Regions from separate parts of the Nocardioides sp. LML1-1-1.1 genome, predicted to be linked through region 2. Evidence: riboswitches for the same ligand, from Rfam matches in the RefSeq annotation. Region 2 holds a riboswitch; the other holds the start of a gene.
What was found. Region 2 has a riboswitch for thiamine pyrophosphate ahead of MRBLML1_RS19490 (thiamine ABC transporter substrate-binding protein). Riboswitches for the same ligand answer to the same signal wherever they lie in the genome.

Region 1: linked by a shared signal. The riboswitch ahead of thiE (thiamine phosphate synthase) and the one ahead of MRBLML1_RS19490 (thiamine ABC transporter substrate-binding protein) in region 2 are both predicted to bind thiamine pyrophosphate.

The regions. Positions count from the first base shown of each region.
Region 1 covers NZ_JBEGHK010000001.1:155,791-162,428, forward strand. Annotated here, with positions in the region: gene MRBLML1_RS00720 (FAD-dependent oxidoreductase) at 1-988, opposite strand, end outside; gene thiS (sulfur carrier protein ThiS) at 1-2, opposite strand, end outside; gene thiE (thiamine phosphate synthase) at 994-1,584, opposite strand; TPP riboswitch at 1,577-1,686, opposite strand; gene MRBLML1_RS00730 (FAD-dependent oxidoreductase) at 1,690-2,763, opposite strand; gene MRBLML1_RS00735 (choice-of-anchor P family protein) at 2,985-4,271, shown strand; gene MRBLML1_RS00740 (fumarate hydratase) at 4,354-6,042, shown strand; gene MRBLML1_RS00745 (zf-TFIIB domain-containing protein) at 6,082-6,357, shown strand; gene MRBLML1_RS00750 (serine hydrolase domain-containing protein) at 6,357-6,638, shown strand, end outside.
Region 2 covers NZ_JBEGHK010000006.1:64,426-71,063, forward strand. Annotated here, with positions in the region: gene MRBLML1_RS19465 (oxygenase MpaB family protein) at 1-808, opposite strand, end outside; gene MRBLML1_RS19470 (NADH:flavin oxidoreductase) at 869-2,077, shown strand; gene MRBLML1_RS19475 (diacylglycerol kinase) at 2,100-3,197, shown strand; gene MRBLML1_RS19480 (SDR family oxidoreductase) at 3,194-4,018, shown strand; gene MRBLML1_RS19485 (MBL fold metallo-hydrolase) at 4,028-5,095, shown strand; TPP riboswitch at 5,097-5,199, shown strand; gene MRBLML1_RS19490 (thiamine ABC transporter substrate-binding protein) at 5,191-6,243, shown strand; gene MRBLML1_RS19495 (ABC transporter permease) at 6,219-6,638, shown strand, end outside.

The sequences.
Region 1 (6,638 bases), on a different contig from region 2:
ATCGCGCTCCTTCCATCGCACGGCGGGGATCGAGGACGGGATCGACCCGCCCGGTCTCGAGGTGGTCGGCCACCAGGCGTGCGGTCAGCGGTGCGAGCAGGACGCCGTGCCGCCCGTGCCCCGCCGCCAGCACGACGTCCGCCACCCCGCTGGGCCCGACGAGCGGCAGCCCGTCGGCCGTCGCGGGCCGGTCCCGCGCGGTGCCCTCGACGAGCTCGGCGCGGTCCAGCGCGGGCCAGAGCCGGCGGCCCGCGTCGAGCAGCCGGAGGGTGCCGCCCGCGGTGAGCACCGGTGGCGCGTCGTGCCGCTCGGAGGTGGCACCGAGCACGACCCGGCCGTCACCGCGCGGCACGAGGTAGACCGGCTCCCCCGCCACCCAGCCGCGCACGGTGCGCTGCGGCGGGTCGTCGGAGCGCAACCGCAGGACCTCCCCCCGTACGCCGGAGACCAGGCCGGTCCACGGCTCCGGCAGGTGCGCCCCGGTCGCGACGACGGTGACGTCGGCGCCGCTCGCCGCCTCCCCCACCGGCACCCGCTCCAGCAGGGCCGCGCACACCGCCCGCGGGTCCACGCTGGCCTCGCCCGGCAGCAGCGCGCCCCCGGCCACCCGGCCCAGCGCCGGTTCGGCCTGCCGCACGGCCGCGCGGTCGAGCGCCACCACGTCCCGGCCGTGCCGGGCCAGCAGGGCGGCCTGCCGCTCCACCTGCTGGAGGTCGCCGGCGTCGTGACCCACCAGCAGGGTGCCCTCGCTCCGCAGCGCCACCCCGAGCCGCGCGGCCAGGTCCGGCCACAGGTCCAGCGAGGCGAGCCCGAGCCGGAGCAGGTCCTCCTCGCCGTACCAGACCTCGGCGGCGGGGCTCAGCATCCCCGCGGCGGCGTACGACGCCCCGCGGGCCGGGCGCGGGTCGACCACCGTCACGGCGTGCCCGCGGCGGGCCAGCTCCTCGGCGACCGTCAGCCCGACGATGCCCGCCCCGAGCACCTCCACGCGCATCAGCCGACCGCCGTCACGAGCTCCTTCGCTGCTGCCACGGGATCGGGTTGTCGCCAGATCGCACCGATGACGGCCACGCCGTGGGCCCCCGCGGCGCGGGCCTCGGCGGCCGTCGCGGCGTCGAGGCCGCCGATGGCCACCAGCGGCAGCACACCGACCGCCTCCCGGACCGCCGCGATGCCGAGCGGCGCGGGCAGGCCCGGCTTGGACACGGTCGGGAGGAGCGGCCCGAAACCGGCGTAGTCCGCGCCCGCCTCCGCCGCGGCCTCGACCGCCGCGCGGTCACGGCAGGTGGCACCGACCACCAGCCCCGGCGCGAGCCGCCGGGCGTCGGCGACGGCGAGGTCGTCGGCGCCGAGGTGGACGCCGTCGGCGCCGGCCGCCAGGGCCACGTCGAGCCGGTCGTCGACGAGCACGCGGGCGCCGTGCGGGCGGACGGCGGCCAGCACCGCCGCCGTCAGCGCGACGAGGTCGCGGGTGGTCAGGTCCTTGGCGCGGACCTGGAAGCCGTCGACCCCGGCGCCGGCCAGGGCGGGCAGCAGGGTGAGGTCGTCCCGTTCGGACACCAAGCAGAAAAGCCGAGCAGTCATCTCAGTCCGTTCCTTCGCCGGCATGATCCGGATCAGGTGTGACGGTCGGAGCGGCTCCAGCTCCCTCTCAGCCCGCTGCCGCGGACTCCCGTGGGTGGTCGTCCCTCACGCTAGCGCACGGTCTCCAGCGGCCAGGTAGCGGCGCACGGCCAGCGCCGCGGCACGGCCGGCCCGGTTGCCGCCGATGGTGCTCGCCGAGGGTCCGTGGCCGACCAGCTGGACCCGCGGGTCGCGCTCGGCCGTGGTCGCGGTCTGCACGTCGGAGCCGCTCTGCAGCAGGGCGATCCCGCCGTGCTCGCTGCGCAGGTGGAGGGGCGCCAGGTGGCCGACCGCGGGCCGGAACCCGGTGGCCCAGAGGATCACCTCGACCGGCTCGAACGTGCCGTCGGCCCAGCGCACGCCGTCCGGCTCGATCCGCTCGAACATCGGCCGCCGCCGTTCGTAGGTCCCCAGCCGCGCGGCCTCCTGCTCCTGCGGGCGCAGCCCCAGCCCGGTCACGCTGACGACGCTCGCCGGCGGCAGCCCGGCACGGACCCGCTCCTGGACCAGCTCGATCGCGTGCCGCCCGACGCTCTCGTCGAAGTGCTCGCGCCACACCGGCGGGCGCCGGGTCACCCACAGCACGTCGGTGCGCGGAGCGAGCTCGCCGAGGAACTGCACCGCCGAGGCGCCGCCACCCACGACGAGGACCCGCTTGCCGTCGAAGTGCGCCGCACCGGGGTAGTCCGCCGTGTGCAGCTGCTCGCCGCGGAACTCCCCCGCCCCCGGGTACGACGGCACGAACGGCCGGGTCCAGGTGCCGGTCGCGTTGACCAGCGTCCGCGTCGTCCACTCCCGCGCACCGGCGTGCACCACCAGCAGCTCGCCGGCGGAGGTCACCCGGTCCACGCGCACCGGCCGGACCACCGGCAGGGCGTGCTCGCGCTCGTAGCGCGCGAACCAGTCCGCGAGCACCACGTTCGCCCGGTCACCCGACCCGCCCGGCGCCGGCGCGTCCGGGAGGTCGGCCACCCCGTGCACGTCGTTCATCGTCAAGGAGTCCCAGCGGTGCTGCCAGGCGCCGCCCGGACGGTCGTTCGCGTCGAGGAGGACGTGATCGATGCCCAGCCGCGCCAGGTGGTACGACGCGGAGAGCCCGGCCTGGCCGGCTCCGACCACCACGGCGTCGTACACGTGCATGCGGGTCGAACACCCCCGGTTGACCTGTCGAGTCCCGGGCACCGGTGCGACATTGGTCACGCATTCGCAGCAGCCGGGCCGCAACCGATAACGTTCGGCCAGGAGCGTGACCACCGGGGAGAGCGTTCGTTAAATCTCCGGGGGATGCTCGGCTTTCCGGCCTCGAAGGCGGAGAGTGGTTCCTGGGGGAGCCAGGTAAAGACAAATCAATCTGAATGGGAATGGGGTCCCAGACCGTGCGCAAGCTCGTCTCTCTCGCCGCCTTCGTCCTGATGGGCGTCGGCCTTGTCGCCGTGCCCTCACCGGCACATGCCGCGACGACCGAGTGGTACTTCTCGGCCAACACCGGTGCCACCTACGTCAAGGCGCTCGGCGGCGCCGTGTCCTCCGACCTGACCGCGGCCAGCGGCATCAGCGGCGGCCCGGACACCACGTCGAAGAACAGCACCCTCTCCGCCAACGTCGCCAACCTGCTCAGCGCGGGTGCCGCGGAGACGAGGACGACGGCCACGCGCAACAGCGCGCGGGACCTGACCCTCAACTCCTACGCGCGGGTGGCCGGGGTCAACCTGCTCAACGGCCTGATCAAGATCGACGCCGTCGAGACCGACATCAACACCATCGCGAAGGCCGACGGCACGCACACCGTCAACGGCGGCACGAAGTTCCTCGGCATCAAGATCGCCGGCGTCAACCTGCCGGCCACGATCCCGCTCAACTACGGCGTGAGCATCCCCGGCGTCGCGGCGATCAGCCTCAACAACGTCACCCACGCCTCCAAGGACGGCCTGACCGCCACCCTCGGCTGGGGCCTCGCGGTCCAGCTCCTCGGTGAGTACGGCGGCTACGACGTGGGCACCACGATCGTGCTGAACCCGGTCAACCACTACCTGACCGAGGTCATCCCGGCCTCCGACGGCCCGCGTCTGGGCGGCTTCGCCTACGCCACCAAGGTCCAGGCCAACGTGACCAACCAGGTCAAGGTCATCAGCGACCCGACCGCCATCGTCTACACGCCCTACGGCGGCAGCCAGGGCAAGGAGCTGACCAACAGCACCGCCTCGGTCAACCTGCCGGGCCTGCTCACGGTCGGTGCGATCAAGTCCACGAGCACCTCCTCGAAGGACAACGCGACCGGCAACGCCGAGATCCGCAACAGCAACGCCACGGCCAAGGTCAACGTCCTCAACGGGCTGATCAAGGCCGACGCGATCGAGGTGATCGCGACCGGCAAGCGGACCAACGGCGTGTGGTCGCACACCGAGCAGATGAACCTGGTCAACCTGGTCATCGCCGGCAACGCCATCCCGATCAACGTGTCCCCGAACACGGTGATCAACGTGGCCGGTCTCGGCAAGGTCGAGATCAACGTGCGCAGCGCGCTGCCGAGCTCGATGATCAACGGCATCGTCGGTCTGCGGATCACGCTCGACACCGCGAAGGCGGGCCTGCCGGCCGGCGCGGTCGTGGAGCTGGCCTTCGCCGCCACCCAGATGAGCCTCAGCTGATCTGAGCACAGCACCGAGAGGGCCGGGTCGCGATGCGACCCGGCCCTCTCTGCGTCCCCGGACGGCGATATCCTCGGTGGTCGTGGCTGAAGCAGAGTTCCGGTACTCCGACCTCCTCCCCGCGTCGCACGACGACACGCCCTACCGCCTGATCACGACGGAGGGCGTCGAGACCGTCGAGGGGCCCGGCGGCGAGACGTTCCTCAAGGTCGATCCCGCCGCCATCCAGCGGCTCACCGCGGAGGCGATGCACGACATCAGCCACTACCTGCGGCCCGCGCACCTGGCGCAGCTGCGCAAGATCATCGACGACCCCGAGGCGTCGGGCAACGACCGCTTCGTCGCGCTCGACCTGCTCAAGAACGTCAACATCTCCGCCGGCGGCGTGCTCCCGATGTGCCAGGACACCGGCACCGCCATCGTGATGGGCAAGAAGTCCGAGGGCGTGCTCACCGGCGCCGAGGACGGCGAGTGGATCAGCAAGGGCGTCTACGACGCCTACACCAAGCTGAACCTGCGCTACTCCCAGCTCGCCCCGTTGACGACGTACGAGGAGAAGAACACCGGCACCAACCTGCCGGCGCAGATCGAGATCTACTCCACCGCGCAGGGCGAGAAGGGGCCGGAGTACAAGTTCCTCTTCATGGCCAAGGGCGGTGGCTCGGCCAACAAGTCGTTCCTGTTCCAGGAGACCAAGGCCGTCCTCAACCCGAAGCGGATGCTGGAGTTCCTCGACGAGAAGATCCGCTCGCTCGGCACGGCCGCCTGTCCGCCGTACCACCTGGCGGTGGTGATCGGCGGCACCAGCGCGGAGTTCGCGCTGAAGACGGCGAAGTACGCCTCCGCGCACTACCTCGACAACCTCCCCACCGAGGGCTCCCTGAGCGCGCACGGCTTCCGTGACCTCGAGCTGGAGGAGGAGGTCGTCAAGCTGACCCAGTCGTTCGGGATCGGCGCGCAGTTCGGCGGCAAGTACTTCTGCCACGACGTCCGCGTCGTCCGGCTCCCCCGCCACGGCGCCTCCTGCCCGGTCGCGATCGCGGTCTCCTGCTCGGCCGACCGCCAGGCGCTCGGCAAGATCACCGCCGACGGGGTGTTCCTGGAGCAGCTCGAGACCGACCCGGCGCAGTACATGCCCGACGCGGGCGTGGCCGAGGACATCTCCGGCGGCGAGGTCGTCGAGGTCGACCTCAACCGGCCGATGAGCGAGATCCTGGCCCAGCTCTCGTCGTACCCGGTCAAGACGCGGCTCTCCCTCACCGGGCCGCTCGTGGTGGCCCGCGACATCGCGCACGCCAAGATCAAGGAACGCCTCGACGCCGGCGAGGAGATGCCGGACTACCTGAAGAACCACCCGGTCTACTACGCCGGTCCGGCGAAGACCCCCGAGGGCATGGCGTCGGGCTCGTTCGGGCCGACCACGGCCGGCCGGATGGACTCCTACGTCGAGCAGTTCCAGGCCGCCGGCGGCTCGATGGTGATGCTCGCCAAGGGCAACCGCTCCCGACAAGTCACCGAGGCGTGCGGCACGCACGGCGGGTTCTACCTCGGCTCGATCGGCGGTCCCGCCGCGCGCCTCGCGCAGGACTGCATCAAGAGCCAGGAGGTCATCGAGTACCCCGAGCTCGGGATGGAGGCGGTCTGGAAGATCCAGGTCGAGGACTTCCCCGCGTTCATCGTGGTCGACGACAAGGGCAACGACTTCTTCACCGACCCCGGCGGAGCGGTCACCGTGCCGATCTCGGGCATCCGGGTCCGCTCGCGGGAGTGACCCCGGGAACCCGCGCGCGACGCGGTCCGTTGACCAGGCATGCGCTGCCCCGTTGACGAGACCACGCTGGTGATGAGCGACCGGAACGGCATCGAGATCGACTACTGCCCGCAGTGCCGTGGCGTCTGGCTGGACCGCGGCGAGCTGGACAAGATCATCGACCGCTCGGTCGGCCAGGCCGCACCGGCACCGCAGCAGGCTCCCCAGCAGTACGACCGCTACGACGACCACCGTCGCCGCGACCAGGGCTACCCCCAGCAGGGCTACGGCAAGAAGCGCAAGCGGGAGAGCTGGCTCTCCGAGCTCTTCGACTGATGGACCTCGGCGACGTCCCCTGGGGCGTGGCCGTCGTGGACCGGGGCGTCGTCTCGCTGTCCGCGCACCTGCTGCCGGACGACGGCGACGTCGAGATCGGCTCGGTGTCCAAGGGCGTGACCGGGCTGCTGTACCGCGACGCCGTCGCCCGGGGCGAGGTCACCCCCGAGGACCTGTTGCAGCAGCACCTGCCGCTGGCCGGGTGCCCGGCCGGCGGCGTCACCCTGGGCTCGCTGGCCCAGCACCGCTCCGGCCTGCCCCGGCTGCCCGCCATCCCCGGG
Region 2 (6,638 bases):
CGCCGGGATAGCTCTTGATCCGCGGGAGGTCGGCGGTGTAGACCGGCCGGCGGTTGGACGGGGTGTGCCGCAGCACCCGCGCCCGGGCCCTCATCGCCGCGCGGCTGACCTTGCGCGCGAGCGGGCCCGGCTCGACGTACCCGAAGGCGTCGAGGAGGGGCTGGTCCATCAGGGCCCGGCTGAACACCTCGACCGGCTTGCGCAGGGGGCGGGGGTAGAAGGTGGTCATCAGCGCCAGGGTGGAGTCGGCGACCCGGCGCCCGCCCGCGTCGAAGTCGAAGTGCGCGCGCTCGTAGTCGTCGAGCAGGTGCATGAACCCGTCGTAGGTCTCCGGGACGTCCTTGATGCCCATGTGGCGGCCGAGCGCGCGGTAGTAGTTGACCGTCGCGCGCAGCTCGGTGTCGCTGAGCGGGCGCCAGCCGTAGTCGTCGAGCCATCGCTTGGGGACGACGACGAAGGTCGACAGCACGTAGCGGAAGTCGTCGTTGGAGATGTCGTAGGCCTTGTGCATCTCGTTGATCCGGCGCAGCGCGGTCTTGCCCTCGGCGCTGTCGAAGCCGTGCACGAAGGGCGCCTCCAGCAGCAGCGCGGTGTCGTCGTAGCGCTGCTGGACCTGGCGGGTGAACGCGCCGGTCTCGTCGAGCAGCCGGCCGATGCTGGGCACGGCGTAGGTGCGGAAGAGGGCGAAGCTGAGGGACTGGGTGAAGTCCCAGCTGAACTCGTAGAGCGCGAGGTTCTGGTAGATCTCGACGTAGTCCGTCTCCGGGTCGAGCGCGTCGTTGCGGTCTCGCCACAGCGTCTTGGCCATGCTCGGACGGTACTCGCCATAACCTGACTTACGCTAGATGGAACACGTTACAGTTTTGCGGTGAGCACTCCGCCCGACGTCTTCGCCCCGACCACCCTCGGGCCGGTCCGGCTGCGCAACCGGACCGTCAAGGCCGCGACCTTCGAGGGTCGAACGCCGCACGGCCAGGTCACCGACGAGCTGATCGCCTACCACCGCGCTCCCGCCGCCGGCGGGGTCGGGCTGACCACGGTCGCCTACCTCGCCATCGCCCCCGACGGACGCACCCACCGCGAGCAGGTCGTCGTCGGCGAGGACACCCTGCCCGGGCTGACCCGTCTCGCCGACGAGATCCATGCGACCGGCGCCGCCATCGCCGGCCAGGTCGGCCATGCCGGCCCGGTCGCCAACGGCCGCTCCAACGGCGTCCGTGCGATCGCCGCCAGCCCGATGCCGAGCCCGCTGTCGATGCAGATGATCCGGTCCGCCTCGGAGAAGGACCTCACCCGCGTCACCCGGGCCTACGTCGACGCCGCCCGGGTCCTGGTCCGGGCCGGCTTCGACGTGCTCGAGCTGCACATGGCGCACTCCTACCTGATCTCCTCCTTCCTCGCGCCCGGGCTGAACCGCCGCCGTGACCGCTGGGGTGGGCCGCTGGAACGACGGGCCCGGCTCGCGCGGCAGGTGGCGCGCGTCGTACGGGAGGAGGTGGGGGACGCCGTCGCCGTCACCGCCAAGATCTCCGTCTCCGACGGCTTCGCCGGCGGCGTGACGACCCCGATGGGGATCGAGGTGGCGCAGCTGCTGGAGGCCGACGGCCACCTCGACGCCCTCCAGCTCTCCGGCGGCTCCTCGCTGATGAACCCGATGTACCTCTTCCGCGGCGAGGCGCCGGTCGCGGAGTTCGCCGCGACCATGCCGCCGCTCGTGCGCTGGGGGATGCGGAGCCCGGCGGGACGCGGCTTCCTCAAGCGCTACCAGTTCGAGGAGGCGTACTTCCGGGAGAAGGCGCTGGCGTTCCGCGCGGCCGTGGGCATGCCGCTCATGCTGCTCGGCGGGATCAACCGGCTGAGCACCATGCAGCAGGCGATGGCCGACGGCTTCGACTTCGTGGTGATGGGGCGCGCGCTGCTGCGCGAGCCGGACCTGGTGCGGCGTCTGGAGGCCGGCCAGGCCAGCCGGGGGACGTGCATCCACTGCAACCGCTGCATGCCGACGATCTACTCCGGGACGCGGTGCCCGGAGTGGGCGCCGGACGAGGTGATCCCGGTTCCTCTTCCCAGCAACTAGAACCTGTTCTACATTGGCCCGCATGTCACAGGTCATCCCCGAGAAGCCGCTGCGCGTCGTCGTCTGGTCCACCGGCACCATCGGCCGGTACGCCGTCGCCGGCGTCGACGCCCACCCCGACCTCGAGCTCGTCGGGGTCTGGACGTCCACCCCCGACAAGCACGGCAAGGACGCGGGTGAGCTGGCCGGGCTGGGGCGCGAGCTCGGGATCAAGGCGACCACGGACCGCGACGAGCTGATCGCGCTCCGGCCCGACTGCATCATCCACGGCGCGATGACCGACGACCGGGTGTTCGAGTCGATCGAGGACCTGACCGGCTTCGTCCGCGACGGCGTCAACGTCGTCTCGTCCGGGCCGGTCATCCTGCTCGCGCGCGACGGCACGCTGCCGCCGGAGATGATCGAGGGCATCGACGAGGCGGGCCGGCAGGGCAACGCCAGCCTGCACGTCAACGGGATCGACCCGGGCTTCGCCAACGACGTGCTGCCGCTCGTGCTCACCAGCCTGAGCCAGCGCATCGACCACGTGAAGGTCAGCGAGATCGCGGACTACTCGACGTACTACCAGCCGGTCGTGATGCGCGACCTCTTCGGCTTCGGGCAGCCGCTCGACGCCAAGCCGCTGCTGTGGGAGCCGGGGATCCTCACCACCGCCTGGGGCCCGGTGGTGCGGGTCATCGCCGAGGGGCTCGGCGTCACCCTCGACGAGCCGCTGGTCGAGGAGGTCACCCGACGGCCCGCGCCGCGCACCGTCTCCACGGTCTCGGTGGACGTCGAGGAGGGCACGATGGGCTCGGTGCTGTTCCGGGTGATCGGCACCGTCGACGGCGTCCCGCGGGTCACCCTGGAGCACGTCACCCGCACCGACGCGAGCGCCGAGCCGGACTGGCCGACGCCGAACGAGGGCGACGGCTGCTACCGCGTGGAGATCACCGGCGAGCCGTGCATGAAGATGGAGTTCACCCACCACGGGGAGAACGGCGACCACAACGTCTCCGGGATGATCATCACCGCGCAGCGGCTGGTCAACGCCGTGCCGGCCGTCGTCGCCGCCGAGCCCGGGCTGCGCTCGGCGCTCGACCTGCCGCTGGTCACCGGCCGCGGGCTGGTGGCCCGATGAGCATCCTGGACCGCTTCACGCTCACCGACCACGTCGCCGTCGTCACCGGCGCCGGCCGCGGGATCGGCGCCGCCACCGCGGTCGCGCTCGCCGAGGCCGGTGCGGACGTGCTGATCTCCTCGCGCACCGAGTCCCAGCTCGCCGAGGTCAAGGACCGGATCGAGGCCGCCGGGCGCCGGGCCGTCGTCGTCCCGGCGAACCTCGCGCACACCGACGAGGTCGCCGGCCTCGCCCAGGCGGCGTACGACGCCTTCGGCCGCCTCGACGTCGTCGTCAACAACGTCGGCGGCACCATCCCGAACGCCTTCCTGGACACCGACGTGGCCTACCTGGAGGAGTCCTTCCACTTCAACGTCGCCACTGCGCACGCGCTCAGCCGCGCGGCCGTGCCGCTGATGCTGGCCTCCGCGGGCGAGGGCCGGCAGAAGTCGATCACCTCGATCAGCTCGATGATGGGCCGCACCGCCGCCCGCGGCTACCTCGCCTACGGCGTCGCCAAGGCCGCGCTCGCGCACTGGACCCGGCTCGCGGCGAGCGACCTGGCGCCGAGCATCCGCGTCAACGGCGTGTACGTCGGCTCGGTGATGACCAGCGCGCTGGAGTTCGTCGCCGGCGTACCGGCGATGAAGCAGCAGATGGAGCAGGCCACCCCGCTGGGCCGGATCGGCGAGGCCGAGGACATCGCGGCGGCGGTCCTCTACCTGTCCTCGCGGGCCGGCCAGTTCGTCACCGGCAAGCTGCTGGAGGTCGACGGCGGCATCCAGCAGCCCAACCTCGACCTCGACCTCCCCGACCTCCAGGCACCGGAGACGGTTCACTAAGGTCGGGCCATGACGAGCGGTGTCGCCACGGGCCATGCGATCTCCCCGGACTCCGGCGAGCACTGGGCGGCCGAGGGCGCCTGGCAGGTCGCCGAGGGCATCCACCGGATCCCGCTCCCGCTGCCGATGGACGCGCTCAAGGCGGTCAACGTCTACGTCGTCGCCGGGGACGACGGGCTGACCCTGATCGACGGCGGCTGGTCGATCCCGGTCGCGCGCGAGCTGCTCGACAAGTGCCTGCGCTCGATCGGCTCGGGCTTCGGCGACATCAAGCGCTTCCTGGTCACCCACGTGCACCGCGACCACTACACGCTGGCCACCGTCCTCGGTCACGAGTACGACGCGGAGGTGGCCCTCGGCATCGAGGAGAAGCCCGCCCTCGAGCTGCTCCACCGCGCCGCCGCCGGCGAGCTCGACGAGGGTCCCTTCCTGGCGCCGTTGCGCACCGCCGGCGCCGCCGAGATCGCCGAGCTGTGGGCGGCCGGCCCGCCGGACCTCCCCGAGGCCGTCGACTGGGCCTTCCCCGACGTCTGGCTGGAGGGCGACCGCTCCTTCGAGGTCGGCCGCCGCACCCTCGACGCCGTGCACACCCCGGGCCACACGCCCGGCCACTACGTCTACGCCGACCAGGTCGAGGGGGTGCTCTTCTCCGGCGACCACGTGCTGCCCACGATCACCCCGTCCATCGGCTTCACCGTGCCGCAGACCGACCAGCCGCTCGGCCAGTTCATGGCGTCCCTGGCCCGGGTCCGGCAGCTGCCGGACCTGCGGATCCTCCCGGCGCACGGTCCGGTGGCCCCCTCGACGTACAAGCGGGTGGACGAGCTGCTCGCCCACCACGAGTCCCGCCTCGACCAGTGCGCCGACTCGTTGCGCGCCCGCGGCGCGGTGACCTCGCTGGTCGTCGCCAAGGACCTCGGCTGGACCCGCCACGAGCGCGCCTTCGGCGACCTCGACGTGTTCAGCCAGGGGATGGCCGCGATGGAGACGATGGCGCACCTGGAGCTGCTCGTCGCGCGCGGCCAGGCCACCAGCGAGGACCACCCCGACGGTCTCGTCTTCACCGCCGTAGACTGAGCGGGTCAGACAGGGGAGCCCACCAGGGCTGAGAGTGCGCACCGCGCAGACCCTCCGAACCTGATCCGGTTAGCACCGGCGAAGGGAGTCACCCGATGCGCATCCGCGCGCTCACCGGCCTCACCGCGCTCGCCCTCCTGGCGGGCGGCTGCTCGCTCGTCGGCCAGGAGGACGACGGCGCCCAGGGGGTGAAGCAGACCCAGGTCACCCTGGTCACCCACGAGTCCTTCGACCTCCCGAAGGACCTGGTCGCGACGTTCGAGAAGGACACCGGCTACGACCTGAAGATCAGCAAGCTGGCCGACGCCGGCACGCTGACCAACCAGCTCGTGCTCACCAAGGACAAGCCGGTCGGTGACGTGGTCTTCGGCATCGACAACGCCTTCGCCACCCGGGCGATCGAGGAGGGTGTCTTCAGCGGCTACGCGCCGGCGTTGCCCGCCGGTGCGGAGCAGTACGAGCTCCCCGGCGACGGCGACGACGCGCTGACCCCGGTCGACACCGGAGCGGTCTGCGTCAACGTCGACAGCGCCTGGTTCCGCGACCAGGGCGTCCCGGAGCCCCAGACCCTGGACGACCTGACGAAGCCGGCCTACCGGGACCTGTTCGTCGTCCCCGCCGCCAGCACCAGCTCGCCCGGCCTGGCCTTCCTGCTCGCCACCATCGGCCGCTACGGCGAGGACTGGACCGGCTACTGGAAGCGCCTGGTCGCCAACGGCACCAAGGTCGTGAAGGGCTGGACCGAGGCCTACTTCGAGGACTTCACCTTCTCCGGCGGTGACCGTCCGATCGTGGTGTCCTACGACTCCTCGCCGGCCTTCACCCTCGACAAGGCGGGCAGGAAGACGTCGACCCGGGCGCTGCTCGACGGCTGCTTCCGGCAGGTGGAGTACGCCGGAGTGCTGAAGAGCGGGTCCACCAACACCGACGGCGCGCACGCGGTGATCGACTGGCTGCTCTCGCCGGAGGTGCAGGCGGCGCTGCCCGGCTCGATGTACGTCTTCCCGGTCGCCGAGGACACGACGCTGCCGGCCGAGTGGGCGGAGTTCGCGAAGCGGCCGGAGAAGACCGAGCAGGTCGACCCGGCCGAGATCGCCGAGAAGCGGAAGGCGTGGCTGGAGGAGTGGACCGACCTCACCTCGCGATGAGCCTCGACCGGACGGCCCGACGGGCGGCGTACGTCGCGCTGGCCGTCGTCCCGGTCGCGGTGGTGGCGGTCTTCTTCGTGCTCCCCGTGGGCGCGATGCTGCACCGTGGGCTGTGGCCGGAGGGCCGGTTCGCCCCGGGCGCGGTGCTCGACGTGCTGGCGCGCCCGCGCACCGGGCGGGTGCTGTGGTTCACGCTCTGGACGAGCACGCTGGCCACCACGCTCGCGGTCGCGCTGGGCCTGCCGGCGGCGTACGTCCTGCACCGGCTGCGCTTCCCCGGCCGGGCCGTGGTCCGGGCGGCGCTGCTGGTGCCCTTCGTGCTGCCCACCGTGGTGGTCGGGCTGGCGGTGCGCGAGCTGATCGCGCCGAGCGGGATCCTCGGCTTCCTCGGCCTC